2 regions of the uncultured Microbacterium sp. genome follow, and region 1 is predicted to be linked to the other one. Evidence: predicted binding sites of a transcription regulator. Region 1 holds the regulator's gene; the other holds the start of a gene.

Evidence for each region. The regulator LexA, encoded in region 1, represses DNA repair genes until DNA is damaged. The targets are predictions, from matches to a motif close to TCGAACANNTGTTCGA.
Region 2: ACFE6Z_RS10665 (DUF222 domain-containing protein) is a predicted target of LexA. The motif match lies at 4,375-4,390, and genes of this name have one in related genera.

What each region holds. Positions count from the first base shown of each region.
Region 1 covers NZ_CAXTJR010000002.1:354,707-365,301, forward strand. The annotation lists gene ACFE6Z_RS06860 (prolyl oligopeptidase family serine peptidase) at 1-1,321, opposite strand, end outside; gene ACFE6Z_RS06865 (hypothetical protein) at 1,699-3,300, opposite strand; gene lexA (transcriptional repressor LexA) at 3,381-4,073, opposite strand; gene ACFE6Z_RS06875 (LysM peptidoglycan-binding domain-containing protein) at 4,340-4,732, shown strand; gene ACFE6Z_RS06880 (histidinol-phosphate transaminase) at 4,779-5,864, shown strand; gene hisB (imidazoleglycerol-phosphate dehydratase HisB) at 5,878-6,507, shown strand; gene hisH (imidazole glycerol phosphate synthase subunit HisH) at 6,504-7,199, shown strand; gene priA (bifunctional 1-(5-phosphoribosyl)-5-((5-phosphoribosylamino)methylideneamino)imidazole-4-carboxamide isomerase/phosphoribosylanthranilate isomerase PriA) at 7,278-8,024, shown strand; gene ACFE6Z_RS06900 (SseB family protein) at 8,008-8,838, shown strand; gene ACFE6Z_RS06905 (DUF1844 domain-containing protein) at 8,885-9,259, opposite strand; gene infC (translation initiation factor IF-3) at 9,524-10,189, shown strand; gene rpmI (50S ribosomal protein L35) at 10,265-10,459, shown strand; gene rplT (50S ribosomal protein L20) at 10,493-10,595, shown strand, end outside.
Region 2 covers NZ_CAXTJR010000005.1:117,060-127,654, forward strand. The annotation lists gene ACFE6Z_RS10650 (molybdenum cofactor biosynthesis protein B) at 1-236, opposite strand, end outside; gene ACFE6Z_RS10655 (SDR family oxidoreductase) at 246-1,913, opposite strand; gene fdhD (formate dehydrogenase accessory sulfurtransferase FdhD) at 1,960-2,916, opposite strand; gene ACFE6Z_RS10665 (DUF222 domain-containing protein) at 3,006-4,319, opposite strand; gene glp (gephyrin-like molybdotransferase Glp) at 4,471-5,721, shown strand; gene ACFE6Z_RS10675 (molybdenum cofactor guanylyltransferase) at 5,762-6,424, shown strand; gene ACFE6Z_RS10680 (DUF6457 domain-containing protein) at 6,421-6,687, shown strand; gene ACFE6Z_RS10685 (FdhF/YdeP family oxidoreductase) at 6,703-9,159, opposite strand; gene ACFE6Z_RS10690 (helicase HerA-like domain-containing protein) at 9,240-10,595, opposite strand, start outside.

The DNA.
Region 1 (10,595 bases):
CGTCGAGCACGCCGATTCCGCGGCTCGTGAAGAATGCGATGCGGTCGGATGCTGCGCCGCCGACGTGCGAAGTAGGGCCACCGTGCACGAAGACGATGTAGGGCGGGAGCTCACCGTCGGTCCCTTTTACGCCCGGATTGGTCGGCGGAAAGGCGAACGCGTGCACCGGCCCGCGCGGGCCGGGGGTGGACAGGGCCCGAGGCTGCGGCATCCATTCCGCTCCCCACGGTGACTCGCCGCCGCGGACGAGCGAGATCTCGGTGGGCCGGTCGAGGTCGACCTCCCAGAGCCCCGGCGGGGACTCGACCCCGGCGCCGGCGATCAGCACGCGCGTGCCCCGCACGTCTTCCACCGTGAGGTTGGCGGACGGCGGGACCGCCAGGAGCCAGACCGCGCCGTCCGGTTCGATCACCACGAGGTCGTCCGATCCCTGGGTGCGCACAGCCACGATGCGACCGTCGTCGAGGTGCGCGAACCATCGGGCGCCGAGGACCCAGAGGGGTCCGCCGGTGTCGGCGTCGGCGCTCTCGATCTGGCGGGGCTCCGCCCGGTCACCGTCGGCCGGCACTTCCGTCTGCCAGAGGTTCCAGCGGCCGGTCGGATCGTCGGCGTAGAGCAGGTGATCCTCCGCCGTCCACACCGGCAGCAGAGCGGAGGAGTCCGCTCCCGCGACGACGGTCCACTCGTCGACCCTGCCGTTCGCGAGCGCGCCGACACGGAGCTGCGCCCTATCCCACGGCATGTGCGGGTGATCCCACGCGATCCACGCGAGCTTCTCGCCATCCGGCGACAGAGCGGGCTGCGCGAGGAAATCGCTGCCTGAGACGACCGAGACGACTTCGGCGGTATCGGCGGTCTCGTCTACGCCGATCTGCACAATGTCGCGCCGGGGCACGGCGGTGCCTTCGTGCGCCTCGCGGACGGCCAGCAGTCGATCCTGCTGCCACGAGAGACCACCGAACCGGGTGTCGCCCGCCTGGGGTGTCAACGCCCTCGTGCTGCCGTCGGGTTCGCGCAGCCACACGCGCTGGTCAGCCTTCTCGACGAAGAAGAGCCGGCCGTCGTCCGCGGCCGTCCACGCGCCGCCGCCGTACTCGTGGACACGCGAGCGGGCGCTGCGGGGCGCGGGCAGCACATCTTCCACATCGCCGTGCGTCGTGCGCCGGCGTACGGCCGTCCTGCCTCCTTCCGAGGGGATCGTCTCGCCCCACCAGATCTCGTCGCCGACGTATCGGGCGCCCTCGATCCGGGGTGAGGCCGACGCGACCGCCTCCGCCGTGAGGGGAGAGGGCCAGGATCCGTACGGGAGCTGCTCGGTCATGCCTCCACCGTATTCGGCGTGTGCGCATCCTGCAGGCGGCGCGGGCCGACCGCCTCGACCGCCTCGGCGATGTGACCGGGACCGCCTCGCGCCGGCAGTAGGTTCCTCTCTCTACGACCCCTCGGTGCCGGTCCGGGTCGAGGTGCGGGCGGCCGTGTCCGCCAGCTGGCAGACATGCGCCCCGACACCGACCAACTTCTGGACACGCGAAGGCCGGGGCCACCGGCATCCGCGTTCGTGTCCGCCAGCTGGCAGACATGCGCCCCGACACCGACCTGCTTCTGGACACGCGAAGGCCGGGGCCACCGGCATCCGCGTTCATGTCCGCCAGCTGGCAGGCATCCGCGCTCATGTCCGCTAGCTGGCTGGCATAGAGGTCAACGCTGAGGGGTGCGGGGGCGCGGCGGGCGCTTGCCCGTCGCACCGGTGCCCTCCTCGGTCACGGCGTCGGCGTCGACCGGTTCGACCACCTCGGTCACGGCGTCAGGATCGATCACCGCGGTGTCCGCAGTCTGATCGACCCCGTGCGGCGCGAGGACGGCAGTGCCTCCGACTGCTGAGGCCCGAGCGCCGGCGACGACGAGCTCGGCATCGAGCGCCTCGTCAGCGAGGGTGACAGCATCGGCTGCCCCGGCTCCCGCTCCTTCGCCGGGGCGTTTCTGCACAAGCTCCGTCAGCCACCAAACGAGTAGGCCCACCACGAGCACCAGCGTGATGTCGCCCGCGCCGAGCGGGCGCAGCAGCACCAGCCACCCCACCAGAAGCACCGCCAGCACGACCCGCACCAAGACGTGCTGCGCGAACATCCACGACCCGAATCGCCCCGTGTCGACTCCCCGCGCCGCCAGGAACGTGCGGATGCTCTGGTTGACCGCCCCGACGGCTCGCCGCGTCGCCTGCGCGCCCCGCCATCGGCCGCCCACCCAGGCGAGCACCGCGATCACGACCCCGATCACGGCGACGACGACAGCGGTCTGCTGGGCGGCCCCGATGATCTGGTCGTAGATCGCGGTGAGCGCGATGCTCGAGACGCCGAGCTTCGGTGCGGACAGCGCGAGCACGCTCCCGCCGATGACGAATCCGGCGGCCAGTGTGGTTCCACCGATGGCGATCCCCACTCCGGTGCCGAGAAGGGCGGTGCTGCGACGGCGAGCGATCAGGATGCCGGCGAGGAAGAAGGCGAGCGCCACGAAGGGCAGCCAGAACCCGACGGTGACGGCGAGGCCGTACACGACGCTGATCGTCGCGAGCGAGTCGCTCTGGGCGATCACGATGGTGCGATTGATGGTCGGGATCGCGGAGGCGAATCCGACGCCCTGGTCGACGAGGCGCTGCTTGACCGCATCGATGATGGGCCCGAGTTGGAGCCCGATCTGGCCGGTGTCGCTGATGGTCACCGCACCGCCCGACGTCCCTCCGGTCGCCGCCGCGACGAAGCCGCGGTGGCTGGCGGTCAAAGCTCCTTGCCACACGCTGGCGAAGGCATCCGATGCCACCACTCTGGTGACGGTCGTCGTCACCAGGCTGTTGAGCCCCTGCACAGCGGGCTCGCGCAGGAGGTCAACGGCTGCCGAGGCGCGCGGCGGCAGACCGAGACCCTCGATGCCGTCGAAGAGGTCATTCGTGATGCCGGCGAAGTCGACCGACGAGTTGATCGCATCCGTCGTCTGGTCGACGATGAGCGACTGCACCGCGGGATCGTCGACCAGGGGGGCGAAGGTCGCGACGAACGTGGTCTCGTCCACCAGCTGGGTTCGCGCCCATGCGGTGACGACCGAGACCGGAACGAGGACCGTCGCCAGCACGATGCACACGGCGGATAGGAACGCGCGCCACGTTCCGCGGCGCCTGCGCGAGGGCGCGATCGCCACATCTTCGGCGGATGCGCGCAACCGTGCATTCTCCGCTTCGAGGCGGTCCAGGCGGGCGCGAAGCTCGTCGGTATCGCTGGATGAGGAGGCAGAGTCGGCAAGGGTCATTCCACCCTTATAGCCTCGATCGGCGGACGCGGAAAGCCGACGGCGGCGAATTCACCCTGTGCGGATGACCGACGGGGCGATCAGACCGCGCGCAGGACCGCGACGACCTTGCCGAGCACGGTCGCGTCATCGCCGAGGATCGGCTCGAACGCCGAGTTGCGCGGGAGCAGCCAGGTGTGACCGTCGCGCTGACGGAAGGTCTTCACGGTGGCATCGCCGTCGAGCATCGCTGCGACGATGTCGCCGTTGTCCGCCGTGTTCTGCGCGCGGATCACGACCCAGTCACCGTCGCAGATCGCCGCGTCGATCATCGACTCGCCCGACACCTTGAGCATGAACAGCTCGCCCTTGCCGACCAGCTGCCGCGGCAACGGGAAGATCTCCTCGACGTGCTGATCCGCCATGATCGGCACCCCGGCGGCGATGCGGCCGACCAGGGGGACCATCGCGGCGTCGCCGACCATCGGGGCCGAGTCGGCCGGGTTCTCGGTCGACATGCCCGGCAGATCGATGAGCACCTCCATGGCCCGCGTCTTACCCGGGTCGCGACGCAGGTACCCGCTCAGCTCCAGCTGATTCAGCTGATGAGTGACGCTCGACAGCGACTTCAGGTCGACCGCGTCGCCGATCTCGCGCATGCTCGGCGGATAGCCGTGCCGGGCGATCGACCGCTGGATGACCTCAAGGATCGCGAGCTGCTTGTCGCTGAGACTCTTGCGCCGGCGGGTCTGCGGCCTTTCACGCCCGCTGGCGGGCGTCGTCGCCTCGGTCATGATCGTGCTCCTGTCTCTCTCCACCGGCTTCGGTCTGGCATCCGTCTTCGAATGTCGGAGGCTCGTGGTGGGGTGTTGCTATCGAAACCGTATCCGCATCCCATCAAATCCGCCCGCACCTTGCGCGCGTGTCGTGTTCGAGGAATACCCATCCTGTTTCGCTGTTGACAGCATAGCCCATCGAAGATAGCTTCGGAATAGATATCCGTAGGCCCTACGTCCGCCGCGACGTCGAATACGAATCTCTCGTCCACTCAGGAGGAATCATGACCGCGATCGCCATCGGCCGCCCGATGCGGCGCTCCCGTACCCGCACCGTCTCGGCAGCTTCGTCCGCCACCCGGTTGCGTCTGACGGTGCGCGGTCGTCGCCTCCTCGCCCTCCTCGCGGCGATTCCGGCCGTCATCGCTCTGTCGCTCGCGATCCTCGGCGGCGGCGCGGCGCTCGCTTCGCGCGACGCCGGGCTGCCCGCTGACTCATTCCAGACGGTGACCGTCGTCTCCGGCCAGTCGCTGTGGTCGATCGCGGAGAAGGTGGCGCCGAGCGCTGACCCCCGCGACGTCGTCGATGCGATCATGCGGCTCAATGCACTCGACAGCGCGACCGTGTCGACCGGGCAGAAGCTCGCAGTCCCCGGCGAATACGGCGGCTCGCACTGACCGCCGGCACCCGGCGTCGTTCCGCCGCGGCCGTACCATTGGACGGGTGAACGCGCGCCTCGAAGACCTCCCGATCCGTGACGACCTCCGCGGGCTCGTGCCCTACGGTGCTCCGCAGGTCGCACTGCCGGTCGCGCTGAACGTCAACGAGAACACGCATCCGATTCCGCAAGACGTCGCGGACGACATCATGGATGCTGTGGCCCAGGCGCTGCACGGCGTGAACCGCTATCCCGATCGCGAGTTCACCGAGCTGCGCCACGGCTTCGCGAACTACCTGGGCCACGGCCTCAGCCGCGAGAACATCTGGGCGGGCAACGGCTCGAACGAAGTGCTCCAGCACCTGCTGCAGGCCTTCGGCGGCCCGGGCCGCACGGCCTTCGGGTTCGCGCCCACCTATTCGATGTACCCGTTGATCAGCCGCGGAACGGGCGCGCAGTGGTTCGGTGGCACGCGCGGGCACGACTTCACGCTCGACGCGGAGGACGCGGCATCCCAGGTAGCCGATGCCGCCCCCGACGTGGTCTTCCTCTGCGCGCCGAACAACCCGACCGGCACTCCGCTCGGCATCGACGTGATCGAGGCCGTGTACGACGCGACCGACGGCGTCGTGATCGTCGACGAGGCCTACCACGAGTTCGCGCCCCGCGACGAGCCCTCCGCGCTCACACTGCTGCCCGGCCGAGAACGGCTCGTCGTTTCTCGCACGATGAGCAAGGCCTTCGCCTTCGCCGGCGCCCGCGTCGGCTACCTCGCCGCCGATCCTGCCGTGATCGACGCCCTGCGTCTGGTCCGGCTGCCGTACCACCTGAGCGCCCTCACGCAGGCGGCGGCCACCGCGGCGCTCCGCCACGCCCCGACCATGCTCGGGATGGTCGATGAGATCGTCGGTCAGCGCGACCGCATCTCGGCGACCCTCGAAGCGCTCGACTACGAGCCGTACGAGTCGTGGGCCAACTTCGTGCTGTTCGGGGGAGTGAAGGATTCCGCGGCCACCTGGCAGGCCCTCTACGACCGCGGTGTGCTGATCCGCGACGTCGGCATCCCCGGCCACCTCCGGGTCACGGCGGGCACCGAAGACGAGACGTCCGCGTTCTTGGATGCGCTCGCCTCGCTAGACTCGCCCTCATGACGAGCGCCGCCTCATGACCGCCTCGACCGAGCACCGGACGGCCCCGCACCGTACGGCGCAGCTGCGCCGATCGACGAGCGAGTCCACGGTGGAGCTCTCGCTCGACCTCGACGGCACCGGATCGAGCCACATCGACACGACCGTGCCGTTCTTCGACCACATGTTGACGGCGTTCGCGAAGCACTCGCTGACCGATCTCACCGTCCGAGCCTCCGGCGACACCGACATCGACGCCCACCACACCGTCGAGGATGTCGCGATCGTGCTCGGCCAGGCCATCCGCGAAGCCCTGGGCGACAAGTCCGGCATCTCGCGCTACGGCGACGCCCTGGTTCCCCTCGACGAAGCGCTCGCCCAGGCGGTCGTCGACATCAGCGGTCGCCCGTACCTCGTGCACGAGGGCGAGCCCGTCGGCTACGAGCACCACCTGATCGGCGGCCATTTCACGGGCTCTCTGGTGCGGCACAGCTTCGAGGCGATCGCGTTCAACAGCGGCATGACGGTGCACGTACGGGTCCTCTCCGGCCGCGACCCGCACCACATCGCCGAGGCGGAGTACAAGGCGTTCGCGCGCGCGTTCCGCCAGGCCAAGGCGCTCGACCCGCTCGTTTCCGGCATCCCGAGCACGAAGGGTGCCCTGTGAGCCCAGCCGCGGGGCCGGCCGCGACGACAGCGGCGACGGATGCTGTCGCCCGGCCCCTGGTCGCCGTGCTCGACTACGGCTCGGGAAACGTGCACTCCGCGGTCAAGGCGCTCGCCGCTGCGGGCGCGGACGCTCGCCTCACGGCCGACCGTGGCCTGGTCGCCGATGCCGATGGTCTGCTGGTGCCCGGCGTGGGCGCCTTCCGTGCGGTGATGGAGGCGCTGCGCACCAGTCGATCCGACGAGCTGATCGAGCGTCGCCTCGCCGGTGGTCGCCCCGTACTGGGCATCTGCGTGGGCATGCAGGTGCTGTTCGGTCTCGGCGTCGAGCGGGGCGTCGACACCGACGGCATGGGGCAGTGGCCCGGGGTGGTGTCCGAGCTAGATGCGCCGGTTCTGCCGCACATGGGGTGGAACACCGTCCGGGCCGGTCAAGGCTCGCGGCTGTTCCGCGGCATCGAAGACGAGCGCTTCTACTTCGTGCACTCGTACGCGGCGCAGCAGTGGCACCTCGAGGTGCAGCCGCCGTTCCCGCAGCCTGTGCTCACGTGGTGCGACTACGGCGGGCCCTTCCTCGCGGCGGTCGAGAACGGCCCCCTGTCGGCGACGCAGTTCCACCCCGAGAAGTCGGGGGATGCCGGCATCCGACTGCTGTCCAATTGGATCGACGGGCTCGCCGCGGGTACGCTCTGAAACCGTGCTTTGACCTCGTGCCGTGCGCGCGTGAGTGCCTCCGCGCCAGTATGCATGTCACCTGACCCGTGGGGATCCATGAACGATTTCACGTCCACGCCCGAACTGATCCTCCTCCCGGCGGTCGACGTCGCCGGAGGCAGAGCCGTGCGACTCACGCAGGGCGAGGCCGGCTCCGAGACGAACTACGGCGACCCCGTCGATGCGGCGCTGGAGTGGGCGCGTCAGGGCGCGCAGTGGATCCATCTCGTCGATCTCGACGCGGCCTTCGGCCGGGGGAGCAACGCCGGCGTGCTGCGGAAGGTGATCAAGCAGGTCCGCGGCGTGCAGGTCGAGCTGTCCGGCGGCATCCGCGACGACGAGACCCTCGAGGCGGCGCTGGAGAGCGGTGCCTCTCGGATCAACCTCGGCACGGCGGCGCTGGAGAACCCCGAATGGGCGGCCGATGTCATCGGGCGATACGGCGAGGTGATCGCCGTGGGGCTCGACGTGCGCGGCACGACTCTCGCCGCCCGGGGCTGGACGCGGGAGGGCGGCGACCTCTGGCAGGTGCTCGAGCGCCTCGAGGCGTCCAACTGCGCCCGCTACGTCGTGACCGACGTGACCAAGGACGGCACCCTCAAAGGACCGAACCTCGAACTGCTGCGCGAGGTCACCTCGCGCACCCCGAAGCCGGTCGTCGCCTCAGGGGGCATCTCGAACCTCGATGACATCGCGGCCCTGCGCGACCTCGTGCCGCTGGGTGTGGAGGGGGCGATCGTCGGCAAAGCGCTGTATGCCGGCGCGTTCACCCTCGCCGAGGCGCTCGATGTCGCCGGACACTGATCCGAGCGACACACCTCACACGGCCGGCGACCACGGCGCCGGCGACAGCCATGACCACGCGAGTCACTCCGCGGACTCTGCGGGCCTCCCCTGGGAGGGCCGCCGGTTCGAGCCGAACGCGCATGCGGCCGACGACGGCTCCGGCGATCCCGCCCTTCTGAGCGCTCTCGAGATGTTCCAGCGCGGCGAGGGCGGCGCGGCCGCTGTCGTGGACGCCTACCGCGCCGCGCGTCTGCTGATCCCGCTCGTCGCCGAGAAGGGCGATGAGGGCGTCGGCGCGCACGGGCTGAAGGTCGACAAGACGCAGGAGCTGTCGATCGTGACGGTGGCCGCGCCCGACGGGCGCACCGTCCTGCCGGTGTTCACCTCGGTGGCGACGCTGGCGCGATGGGATGCTGCGGCTCGGCCCGTCCCGGCCGACGGCGTCCGCACGGCGCTCGCCGCCTCCGCGGACGACACCGACCTGATCGTGGTGGACCCCGGCTCCGACACCGAGTTCGTGATCCGTCGTCCCGCGGTGTGGGCGATCGCGCAGGGGATCCCCTGGGAGCCCGCGCACACGTCGCCCGAGGTGTTCCTGGGTCTGCAGCACAGCGTCTCCGGTGAGCTCGCCGTGCTCGACCTGGCGGTGGAATCGGGTGACCCGCTGTCGCGCCTGCGCGGACCCGAGCTCGTCGTCCGGCTCGAGCTGATCCACGGTCTGGATCAGGACGAACTCGACGCGGTGCTGTCGCGCCTCGCGAAGCGCTGGGCGTCGGATGACCGCATCGCGGTGCTGGTCGACTCGCTGACGGTCAAGCTCATCCGCGCCTGAGGCACCGAGCGCCGGTGCGGGTCGACGGCACCAGGCAGCTGGCTGGTTAGTTGACCGGACCCGTCCACTTCTCGCCCGGGCCCTTGCCGATCGGGTCGGGAATGGCGGATGCTTCGCGGAACGCGAGCTGCAGCGACCGCAGTCCATCGCGCAGCGACCGGGCATGCATGTCGCTGATCTCGGGTGCACCGGCCGTGATGAGTCCGGCGAGGGCGTTGATGAGCTTGCGCGCCTCGTCGAGGTCGAGCTGGGTGTCCGGATCGTCGGCGAGGCCGAGCTTCACGGCGGCGGCGCTCATCAGGTGGACCGCGGCTGTCGTGATGACCTCGACCGCCGGCACGTCGGCGATGTCGCGGCTCGCAGCGGCGGCGGCGCGTTCCTGCGCCTCCCAGCGGGCCTGCCGATCGGTCTCGGCCGCCAGTCGTCCGGCGGCAAGGTCATCGTCGCTGTCCCGAATCGTGTCCACGTCGCTCTCTCTGCTAGACTATGGCGGGCTCTGGAGCGTTCCGCTTCAGATCGAAAGTGGATCACATCCCACCCGCGCTTGCCGTTCCAGGCTACCGGGTCACCGCACTCCGTTCCCGCGTCTCGTATTCGGGAGCAGTCTGGGTGCAGCAAGCCGGCGTTCGCGTCGTGCCGGGTGGAGTGTTGTTCCCCTTCCGCCCACGACGCACCGCGTGTCGTGGTGGCCGCCACCCGCACGAAGGAGTTCCGCATCAGCGATCCCCGCACCAATGACCGCATCCGCGTCCCCGAGGTACGCCTCGTCGGACCCGCAGGTGAACAGGTCGGCGTCGTCCGCATCGAGGTAGCACTGCGCCTTGCGCAGGAAGCCGACCTCGATCTCGTCGAGGTGGCTCCGAACTCGAAGCCGCCGGTGGTCAAGATCATGGACTACGGGAAGTTCAAGTACGAAGCTGCCCAGAAGGCCAAGGAAGCACGCCGCAACCAGGCGAACACGATCCTCAAAGAGGTCCGTTTCCGTCTGAAGATCGAGGCGCACGACTACACGACCAAGCTCAAGCGCGCCGAAGGCTTCCTGCAGTCGGGCGACAAGGTCAAGGCGATGATCCTGTTCCGTGGTCGCGAGCAGTCGCGTCCCGAGCAGGGTGTGCGACTGCTCCGCAAGTTCGCGGAGGACGTGGCGGAGTTCGGCACCGTCGAGTCCAACCCCACGATCGACGGTCGCAACATGGTCATGGTGATCGCCCCGCACAAGAACAAGTCCGAGGTGAAGACCGAGCAGAACGCCCAGCGCGCTGCGAACAAGGAGGCGAGCCGCCAGGCCGCCCACTCCGGTCCGACCGCCGACGCTCCCACCGCCCAGCCCGCCACGGCAGACGCCGAGTAGGCCCACCCACACACTCCCCGCACTGCGGGAAGCACATCCACGCCCCGCAGGGCGCACATCGCAAAGGAACAAGAGATGCCGAAGCAGAAGACCCACTCGGGTGCCAAGAAGCGCTTCAAGATCACCGGCAGCGGCAAGCTCATGAAGCAGCAGGCCGGCATGCGCCACAACCTGGAGGGCAAGGCGAGCAAGCGCACGCGTCGCCTCAACCAGGACCAGGTGCTGTCCAAGGCTGACACCAAGCAGGCCAAGAAGCTTCTCGGCCGCTGAGCGCGCGCCGAATCACGTTAGGAAACATGGGAAATGGCTAGAGTCAAGCGGGCGGTAAACGCCCACAAGAAGCGTCGTGTCATCCTCGAGCGCGCCTCGGGTTACCGCGGTCAGCGTTCGCGTCTGTACCGCAAGG
Region 2 (10,595 bases), on a different contig from region 1:
TCGGCGAGCGCCGCGCGAAGCGCCTGCGCGACGCTGTCGGCACCGTCGGGCACCACGACCGCGTCGCCGGATGAATAGCCCGCACCGCGGAGTGCCGCGACCACGGCGGGGCCGCTGCGATCGTCGCGCTCCCCTGCCGCCGATCTGTCCGACACCGTGATCGCGACGGCGACCCGCGGCGCGTGAGCGTGGTGACCGTCGTGCGCGTGCGCATCGTGCGCGTGAGCGTGGGGCATGGCCCCAGCCTAGGTTCCCGACGCTTCGACAGGCTCAGCGACCGGCTCGAGCGGCTCAGCGACCGGCTCGACAGGCTCAGCGACCGGCTCGACAGGCTCAGCGACCGACTCAGCCGCAGGCGTGGTGGCCCGCTCGGTCACCTCATCGGCCGTGATCTGCTCGGCGGCCGCGGTGATGCGATTGGCCATGCCGCGGAAGATGAATCCGTGGAACGGCAGCACCGCGAGCCAGTACAGCCGGCCGGCCAGCCCGAGCGGGAAGAAGACGGCGCGCTGGTCGTAGGTCGACCCGTCGGCGGTCGGGGTCGCCCTCAGTTCGAGCCACGCGCTGCCGGGAACCTTCATCTCGGCCCGCAGGCGCAGCAGGCTCCCCTGCTCGATCGCCTCTACACGCCAGAAGTCCAGCGCGTCGCCCACGCTCAGCCGCGCGCGGCTGCGGCGGCCCCGCGCGAGCCCGACGCCGCCGACGAGTCTGTCCATCCATCCGCGCACCGCCCACAGCAGCGGTGATGAGTACCAGCCGTTCTCGCCGCCGATCGCCTGGATGACCTTCCACAGCGACTCCGGCGTCGCGGTCGTCTGGGCGGTCCGGACATCGGTGAACACCGTGCGTCCTGCCCAGTCGGGGTCGTTCGCGAGCGGGTCGCTCGGCACACCCAGGACCTCGGCATCCTGCCAGCTCGTCTCGATGTCGTCGTCGCGGACGCGTCCGAGCGCGAGCGAGACCGCGCGGCGATACGGCGTGAGCCCTTCGGCGGGCGGCGGGATGAGCTCGTCGATGTCGTGGTTCTTCATGACGCAGTCGTTCTGCAGCGACTCCACGAGCGGTCGGGCGATCGCCCGCGGCACGGGTGTGACGAGGTTCACCCAGTGCGAGGCGAGGCGAGGGGTCAGCACGGGGAGCGCCGCGATGGCGCGCTGGCGGAGCCCCGCCTCGACCGCGTAACCGTTCATCATCTGTCCGTAGCGCAGCACGTCGGGCCCGCCGATGTCGACGGCGCGGTTGACGTCGCGCTCGATGCGCCCCGCGCCGAGCAGGTAGTACATGACGTCGCGGACGGCGATCGGCTGGATGTGGTTGCGCACCCACTTCGGCGCCGGCATGTACGGGAGCACTTCGGTGAGGTGCCGCACCATCTCGAACGACGCCGAGCCCGACCCGATCACCACGCCTGCCTGGAGCACGAGTGTCGGCACGCCCGAGGCGAGCAGGATCTCGCCGACCTCCACCCGCGAACGAAGATGGGGCGACAGCTTCGCGTCGTCGGGGTGCAGGCCACCCAGATACACGATGCGTCGGACGGATGCTGCGGCAGAGGCCGCCGCGATGTTCGTGGCCGCGTCGTGATCGGTCTGCTCGAAGTCCTTCCCCGCCGACATCGAGTGGACGAGGTAGTACAGGACATCGACATCCTGCACCGCTTCGCGGACGGATGCCTCGTCCTGCGCGTCGCCGGAGACCACCTCGACGTCGTCGCCCCATTCGTAGACGGCAACGCGGGCGGGGTCGCGCGCGAGGACGCGGACGCGGTACCCGGCGGCGAGCAGCCGGGGCACCAGGCGCCCTCCGATGTACCCGGTCGAGCCGAACACGAGCGCGCGCGGGGCGGTGCCGTCCGCCCGGGGCACTGCGCGCAGCTGCTCTTCGCGGCCGGTGGGGGCGGTGAGATCTGTCATGTTCGCACCTTACGTCTCGCGGCTGCGGCCGGGATGGGGGTTGACCTCAGTTGATGCCCGGTGAGGGTTCGAGCCCGGCGTCCGAGGCCGGGGTCAAGACGTGAGTCGCTGAGCCTGACGATGCGTCGATCACGCGATCCTCGCGCGCATAGATGTTCATCGATGAGCCGCGCAGGAATCCGATCAGCGTCAGGCCCGCCGACGCAGCGAGTTCCACGGCAAGGGAAGAGGGGGCCGATACCGCCGCCAGGATCGGGATGCCGGCCATCACGGCTTTCTGAACGAGTTCGAAACTCGCGCGCCCCGATACCTGCAGCACGACGCCGCGCAGCGGCAGGCGGTCGCTGAGGACCGCCCAGCCGATCACCTTGTCCACCGCATTGTGCCTGCCGACGTCTTCGCGCAGGACCAGCAGTTCGCCGGATACCGCGTCGAACAACGCGGCGGCGTGAAGCCCGCCGGTCTTGTCGAACACCGCCTGCTGTGCGCGGAGCGCGTCGGGGAAGGTCGTGAGGGTTGCAGCATGCACGGTGACCTCATCGACGGAGACGTCATAGGTCGACACGGTCTCGACGGCGTCGATCGATGCCTTTCCGCACAGTCCGCACGAACTCGTGGTGAAGAAGGCGCGGGCCAATTCCGGATCTGGTGGGCGGACGCCGGGCGCGAGGGTCACATCGAGGATGTTGTACGTATTGCCCTCTGCCGGCGCACCGACGGAGATGCTCGCGAACGTGCCGCCCGTTCCGGTACCGCCCGTTCCTGGACCGCCGCAGTGGATCGCAGACCGGAACTGCTCTCCGGCCGAGATCACTCCCTCCGACACCAGGAAACCGGCGGCCAGCTCGACGTCGTTGCCGGGCGTGCGCATCGTGACGGCGAGCGACAGGCCCCCGACGCGAATCTCGAGGGGCTCCTCGACGGCGAGCGTGTCGGCGCGGCGTGATGCTTCGGCGCCCAGCGTGAGCTTCGTCACGGGCCGCCGGACGGTGATCCGACCCATGTCGTCAGCCTACGCGCGTGAGCCCGCGGCGGATCCGATTGCCGGCTCTCGCGCCATGACGGACTCCTCCGTCTCAGAAACCACCCTGGTCAGAAGGGCGGCGGGCCGTCGTCCGGCACCGTCCGGAACATGGGCACTCTCCGCTCGGGCTCGACGACGTAGTGCCTTCCCGCAGGCGAGATCCACTCGACCGCGCCGTAGCTTCCGCCGACGTCGCGGATGACCCATCCGCCGTGGTGCTTCATGGCGTGGTGGCCGGTGCAGAACGGATTCAGGTTGCCGAGGCTCGTCTGTCCGCCTTCCTCCCACGCAACACGATGGTCGATCTCGCATCGAGAGGCAGGGATGCCGCATCCCGGCGCCATGCACCGGTCGGCGCGCCACTTCACCAGCCGCCGGAGGCCCGGTGGAGGCCGGTATCGGTCACGTCCGACCGAGAGGACCATGCCCGTCTCGGGATGGGTGAGCACCCGCATCCACCCATCCGCCGCCCCACACAGTTCGCGGGCCCGTTCGATCGGGATCGGTCCGACGCCCTCGACCACAGCGGGCTCCGTGCCCTCTGGCGCGTGATCCAGCAGCGCGAGCACGGGGACGGTCACTGCAACGGTCGCGCGGATCCCCCGCGCGTCGGGCGGCAACAGCTCGGTGTCACCCTCGATCAACAGGTCGGCGATCACGTCGGCGCGGATCTGGTCGAGCGTCCTCGTCTCGCCCTCGCGGCCGAGGATCACTTTCGCGATGGCGGTAGCCCTCGCCCAGATCGCCTGCGCCTCGACGGCGGGCATGAGCGTCATCACCCACGTCATCGCGTCTTGATCGGGCTGGAGCACGACCCGGCGGCGACGGACGGCTTCTTCGTGCCGCTCCGTGAGGGTCGCGGCGCGAACCGTATCGATCAGCGCACGCAGCTTTCGGCGGAAGGTGCCGACGGGCTGCGTCTCGGCCAACCCGATCGCCGCGGGCACGAGCTGCGCGTGGAACTCCGGCTCGACCGCATCGAGGGCCTCGACCAGCGAATGAGCATGCCGCTCCGTCATCCGAGCACTCGCGAACGAATCGAGCACGGTCGGGTATCGGCCCACGAGCGCTTCACCCATCGCCAGCATTCCGCCGGCTTCACCCTCGGTGATGCGCAGGGCCGCAGCGATCTCGAGCCGCACCGACCGCTCCACCACCTCCGTGAGCGCTCGGCCGTAGCGGGCGGCGTCGGCGACCGCCTCGCGGCGGAGCGCATCCGCACCGATCAGCCGCTGCGCGGCCTGCATCGTCGCCATGTCTGCGATCTCGATCAGATGATCCAACGTGTCAGGGGCATCGCACGCCGCCCGGTCACGCGACTCGGCGTCGTCCGCAGACTCCGGCCCCAGCGGGTCGGGAGGGAGCGCCGGATCAAAGAACATACCGCCAGTCTAGAACATAAATACCACCATCGTAAGGTTTTGCGCAGCCTTTTCGTCGATAAAATGTTTGTAATCGGCCGTGGCGCCGCGATCCTGCGCCCCCGCCCAAGGCGACCGCGCCCGCACCGCGGTGGCAGGTAGCCTGGCGCTTATGGCTTTCCGTGCACACCCGGATGCCGTGACCGACTCACAAGAGCGCGCCATGACCACCGTCGCCGAACATCGGCAGACGATCCTGGCCGCCGTGCGGCGCCTCGACGTCGTCACGCTCCCGCTCGACGACGCGCTCGGCAGCACGCTCGCCCGATCCGTCCACTCCGCCGTCGACCTGCCGCCGTTCGACAACTCGGCCATGGACGGATTCGCGGTCCGGTTCGCGGATGTCGCGGCCGCGAGCGCGGCATCCCCCATTCTTCTTCGCGTCGTGGACGACCTCCCGGCGGGCAGCGCGCGGCAACCCGTGTGCCGAGCCGGTGAGGCGGTGCGCATCATGACCGGGGCACCGCTTCCAGCGGGTGCCGACACCGTCGTTCCTTTCGAATCGACCGCCGACGGCCTGGCCGACTCGCTGGTCGTTGCGAGCGTGGTGAAGGCGCCGCGCGGTATCGGCGCTCACATCCGCCGCCGCGGCGAGGACGGCCGCACCGGCACCGAACTCGTCGCCCAGGGCGCCCAGCTCGGGCCGCTGCAACTGTCCGCGATCGCCGCGGCCAACATCCCGGTGGTGTCGGTCAGCCGCCGGCCGCGGGTGGCCGTCATCGCGACAGGGGACGAACTCGTCGCGCCCGGATCCGCGATGCGTCGCGGGCAGATCCCCGAGTCGAACTCACTGCTGCTGTCGATGCTGGCGCAGGGCGGCGGTGCCGAGGTGGTTCTGCGGAGGTCGGTCGGCGACGTCGACGACGACCTCCGCCGCGCGATCGACGACGCGGCAGCCCGCGGGGCGGATGCGGTCATCACCTCGGGCGGGGTGAGCGCCGGGGCCTTCGAGGTCGTGAGAACAGCGCTCGCGCAGATGACCTTCGTGCAGGTGGCGATGCAACCGGGCAGGCCGCAGGGGTTCGCGGCCGGCGACCCGCTGCTGTTCGGTCTTCCGGGAAATCCGAACAGCGCCGCAGTGTCTTTCGAGGTGTTCGTGCGCCCCGCACTGCTGGCGATGCAGGGACGCACACAGATCGAGCGCAGGATGCTGCGCCTGCCCGCCGCGGAAGGCTGGCGGTCGCCGAGCAACCGCCGGCAGTACCTGCCGGTCGTGCTCGTCGACGGCGGCGTCGCCCCTGCTGCCACCCGCGGATCGCAGCGCGCTGCGAAACTTGCGCGCGCCGAGGGCTACGCCGTCGTCTCGGCGGACATCACCGAAGTGATGGCCGGCGACATCGTCGACGTCATGCTGTTCTCATGACAGAGCACGCCTCATGAATGGCGCAGCATGAATGACATCCATGAATGAGATCTCCGCGATCCTGCTCGCGGGGGGCCGTGGCGCACGGATGGGCGGGATCGACAAGCCCCGGCTCGAAGTCGGCGGCAGGACGCTCCTGGATGCCGCGATCGCCGCCGCGGGTGCGGTCGGGGCGCATCCGATCGTCGCCGTCGGGCCCGCCGCACGACCCTCCGTCGCACCCACCGTCAGCCCCGCCGTCGAGCCGGCTGCTGTCACGTGGGTGAGGGAGGATCCCCCCTTCGGGGGTCCGGTCGCGGCGATCATCGCCGCCCTCCCGCACGTGACTGCCTCGCGCACTCTCGTGCTCGCGTGCGACCTGCCGAACGTGGCGGTCGCGGTGCAGCTCCTGTGCGGTGCGCCGTTCGAGGGCGACGGAGCGTGTCTGGTCGATGCGACGGGTCACAGCCAGTGGCTGATCGGGCTGTATCGCACCGACGCGCTACGGGCCGCCGCCGCAGATCTCCCTCGCGGAGGCGAGGATGCGTCCGTGAAGTCGCTGCTCGCGCAACTGGCGCTCACGCGGGTACCGGCATCCGATCATCCCGGGTCCGCCTCCACTTTCGACGACTGCACTTTCGATGACGACCCCACCTTCGATATCGACACGTGGGACGATCTGACCGAAGCACGACGCGTGGACGCGAAAAGGAGAGACCCGTGAGCGAACACTTGCCCCCCGCGGCGCTGGACGAATGGTCGGCGGCCCTGCAGACCCTGCTCGGCCTCGAAGAAGGCGACATCCCGATCTCGCTGATCCTCGATCTCGCGCGTGACGTCGCGAACGGCGTGGCCCGCCCGGCCGCGCCGCTGAGCGCCTTCGTGGCCGGCCTCGCGGCCGGCAGGGCAGGCGGCACCCGTGAGGACGTGCGCCGCGCAGTGACCCAGATCACAGCGCTCGCCGCGGAGTGGCAAGCGCACGCCTGATCGAGCCGTATTCGATCAGGCGCGTCGGCGCTCGAGCCGGATGATGACGGATTTCGAGGTGGGCGTACCGCTGACGTCGGCGGTCGAATCCAGAGGCACCAGCACGTTGGTCTCGGGGTAGTACGCTGCGGCGTTGCCCCGCGGGGTGGAGTACGCGACGATGCGGAATTCCTCGGCTCGACGCTCGACGCCATCGCGCCACTCCGAGACGAGGTCGACGATGTCGCCCTCAGTGAACCCGAGCTGCTCGATGTCGCGCGCGTTGACCATGACCACGCGCCGCCCGCCGTGGATACCGCGGTAGCGATCGTCCTTGCCGTAGATAGTGGTGTTGTACTGGTCGTGCGAGCGCAGCGTCTGCAACAGCAGGCGCCCTGGCGGGATGTGCGGATATTCGAGTCCGTTGACCGTGAAGCGGGCAAGACCGTCCTCTGTCGCGAATCGACGCTCGTCGCGCGGACCGTTGGGCAGGATGAACGTGCGCCCCTTGTCGATCCGCTCGTCGTAGTCCTCGAAACCAGGGATGACGGCGGCGATGTGGCCGCGGATGAGGCTGTAGTCCGCCTCGAGCGCCGCCCAGTCGGCGTGGGGAACGTTGGCGGGATGCTGGAGCCCCGCCGGGTCAGGACCCTCGGCCTCCTCATCGGCGCGGCGATGGGGGTTGCCGAGGTCGACCTCGACAGCGCTGGGAGTCGGGCTCGGGGTCGCGCTCGACGGGGTGGGCCGGGCCCCAGCATCCGAGCCGAACACGAGCGCGCAGAGCCTCGACACGATCGCCACCTCGCTGAGGATCTCGTCCGACGGGGGCGAGAGCCGCCCGCGAGAGGAGTGCACCGCCCCCATCGAGTCTTCGACCGAGACGCGCTGCTCGCGCCCCCCGCGACGATCGCGGTCGGTACGGCCGAGAGTAGGCAGAATGATCGCTCGTCGCCCGGTCACGACATGCGACCGGTTGAGCTTGGTCGACACCTGCACGGTCAGGTCGAGTGTGCTAATCGCCGCCTCGACCACCGCGGTATCGGGCGTGGCGCTGACGAAGTTGCCGCCCATGCCCATGAAGAACCGGGCGCGGCCGTCGCGCATCGCGCGGATCGCGGCCACCGTGTCGTAACCGTGCTCGCGGGGCGATGCGAAGCCGAACTCGGCGTCGAGGGCGTCGAGGAAATCCTCGGACGGCTTCTCGTAGATGCCCATCGTGCGGTCGCCCTGCACGTTGGAGTGGCCGCGCACGGGGCACACGCCGGCGCCCGGCTTGCCCATGTTCCCCTGCAGGAGGAGCACGTTCACGACGTCGCGGAGAGTGGGCACCGAGTGCTTGTGCTGCGTGAGCCCCATCGCCCAGCAGACGATCGTGGCGTTCGAAATGCGCACCGCCTCGCCCACTTCGCGCAGCTCGCTCTCGGGCACGCCGGTGGCGGTCACCAGCTCGGCCCATGATACGTCGGCCAGGGCATCCCGATACGCCTCGAAACCGCTGGTGTGCGCGGCGATGAAGTCGCGGTCGAGCACATCGCCCGTGACGCTCTGCGCATCGGCTTCGAGCAGATGCTTGCCGATCGCCTGGAACAGCGCCTGATCGCCGCCGAGCCGGATCTGCACGAACTGGTCGGCGAGCTTCGTACCGCCGAACGCGACACCGCGCACGGTCTGGGGGTTCTCGAACCGCATCAATCCCGCTTCGGGAAGGGGGTTCACGGCGATGATCTTCGCGCCGTTCTGCTTCGCCTTCTCGAGCGCGCTGAGCATGCGCGGGTGATTGGTGCCGGGGTTCTGACCCGCCACGATCAACAGCTCGGCGGCGTGGATGTCTTCGATCGACACCGTCCCCTTGCCGATTCCGATCGTCTCGGTGAGCGCCGACCCCGACGACTCGTGACACATGTTCGAGCAATCGGGAAGGTTGTTGGTTCCGAGGCCGCGCACGAGCAGCTGGTAGAGGAAGGCCGCCTCATTGGACGTGCGGCCGGACGTGTAGAAGATCGCTTCGTCGGGGTCAGCGAGGCCCCGCAGCGCGGCGGCCACCTCGCCCAAGGCGTCATCCCACGAGATCGGCCGGTAATGCGTCGCGCCGCCGCCTTGATCAGCTCTGTCGAGGATCATCGGATGCGTGAGCCGCCCCTGCTGCCCCAGCCACCAGTCGTCGTGCCCGCGCAGTTCGTCGATCGAATGCTCCGCGAAGAACTCGGGCGTCACCGCCCGGGTCGTCGCCTCTTCGGCAACGGCCTTCGCTCCGTTCTCGCAGAATTCCGCGAGGTGCCGCTTGTCCTCCTCGGGCCACGCGCACCCCGGGCAGTCGAAGCCGTCTTTCTGGTTGACCCGCCGCAACGCCTGGACGCTGCGGGTGATGCCCATCTGATCGTTCGAGATCTTCAGCGCGTGCAGTACCGCGGGTACGCCGACGGCGACCTTCTTGGTCGCCGTGAGACGTAGCTTCGTCTCGTCGATGTCTGCTGCAGGGGGCCGCTTCGCCATGACCACATGTTATGCGCGGGCGGCCCCACAGGGGCCGGTGCTCAGTGGAAACCCGGTGCCATCGCACCCGGTGACGCGGCTCAGCGTCTGCCGTTGCCGAACAGACCGCGGATCACGCCGTTGAGGATGGTCTGCGTCGACTTCGAATTCAGGACCTGCTCGATCGGCGACTTCTGAGCGGAGCGGGTCGTGCGCGTCGTGCCCGAAGTCTTCTTGAGAAGCCGGTCGTACTCGGCTTGAGCCTTCTTGTCGGCGGCGGCCTGCGCCTTGTCTACCGCGGCCTGCTGCTTCGCGAATTCGGCATCCGCCTTCGCCTGCGCCAGCGCGGCGTCCTCAGCGGCGGCGGCCTGCTCGGCGGCATTCATCCGCGCGGTGAGGATCTCGCGCGCTGACTCGCGGTCGATCGCGGTCCCGTACGTGGACATGAGGGGGGATGCAGCGACCGCGGCGTCGATCGCGGCATCCGGTGTCGGCGACATGAGTCCCTGAGGCGCACGCAGGCGGGTCCACGCGACCGGAGTCGGCGCCCCCTTCTCGCTCATGACCGTCACGATGGCCTCGCCGGTGCCGAGTTCCTGCAGCACGCGCTCGAGGTCGTAGCCAGAACGGGGATACGTGCCGACGGTCGCGCGCAGCGCCTTCGCATCATCCGGGGTGAACGCGCGCAGCGCGTGCTGCACCCGCGATCCGAGCTGGGCGAGAACGTCGGACGGCACGTCTTTGGGGGTCTGCGTGACGAAGAACACCCCGACGCCCTTCGAGCGGATCAGGCGCACGGTCTGCGTGATCGCCGACAGGAACGACTTCGACGCGTCCTTGAAGAGCAGGTGGGCCTCATCGAAGAAGAACACCAGCTTCGGCTTGTCGAGATCGCCGACCTCGGGGAGCAGCTCGAACAGCTCCGCGAGCAGATACATGAGGAAGGTGGAGAAGAGCGCGGGCTTGTCGGCGACCCCCGGTACCTCCAGCAGGCTGATGATGCCGCGGCCATCGGGGGCGATGCGCAGGAATTCGCTGACCACGAATTCCGGCTCGCCGAAGAACACGTCCGCCCCGCCGTCGGCGAAGGTGATGAGCTCGCGCAGGATGACACCGGCCGTCGCGGGAGACAGGCCGCCGAGGTTCTTCAGCTCGCCCTTGCCCTCGTCGCTCGTGAGATAGCTCAGCACCGCACGCAGATCAGACAGGTCGACGAGTGCAAGGCCGTTCGCATCGGCGTAGTGGAAGACGAGCCCGAGGCTCGACTCCTGCGTCTCGTTGAGCCCCAGCACCTTGCTCAGCAGCAGCGGGCCGAACCCGCTGACCGTCGCCCGGACGGGCACGCCCTTCCCGATGCCGCCCAGGGCGAAGTACTCGGTGACGGATGCCTCGGGCGTCCACTCCTGCCCGATCGCGCGTGTGCGGGCTAGCAGCTTGTCGCTCGCCTCTCCCGGGGT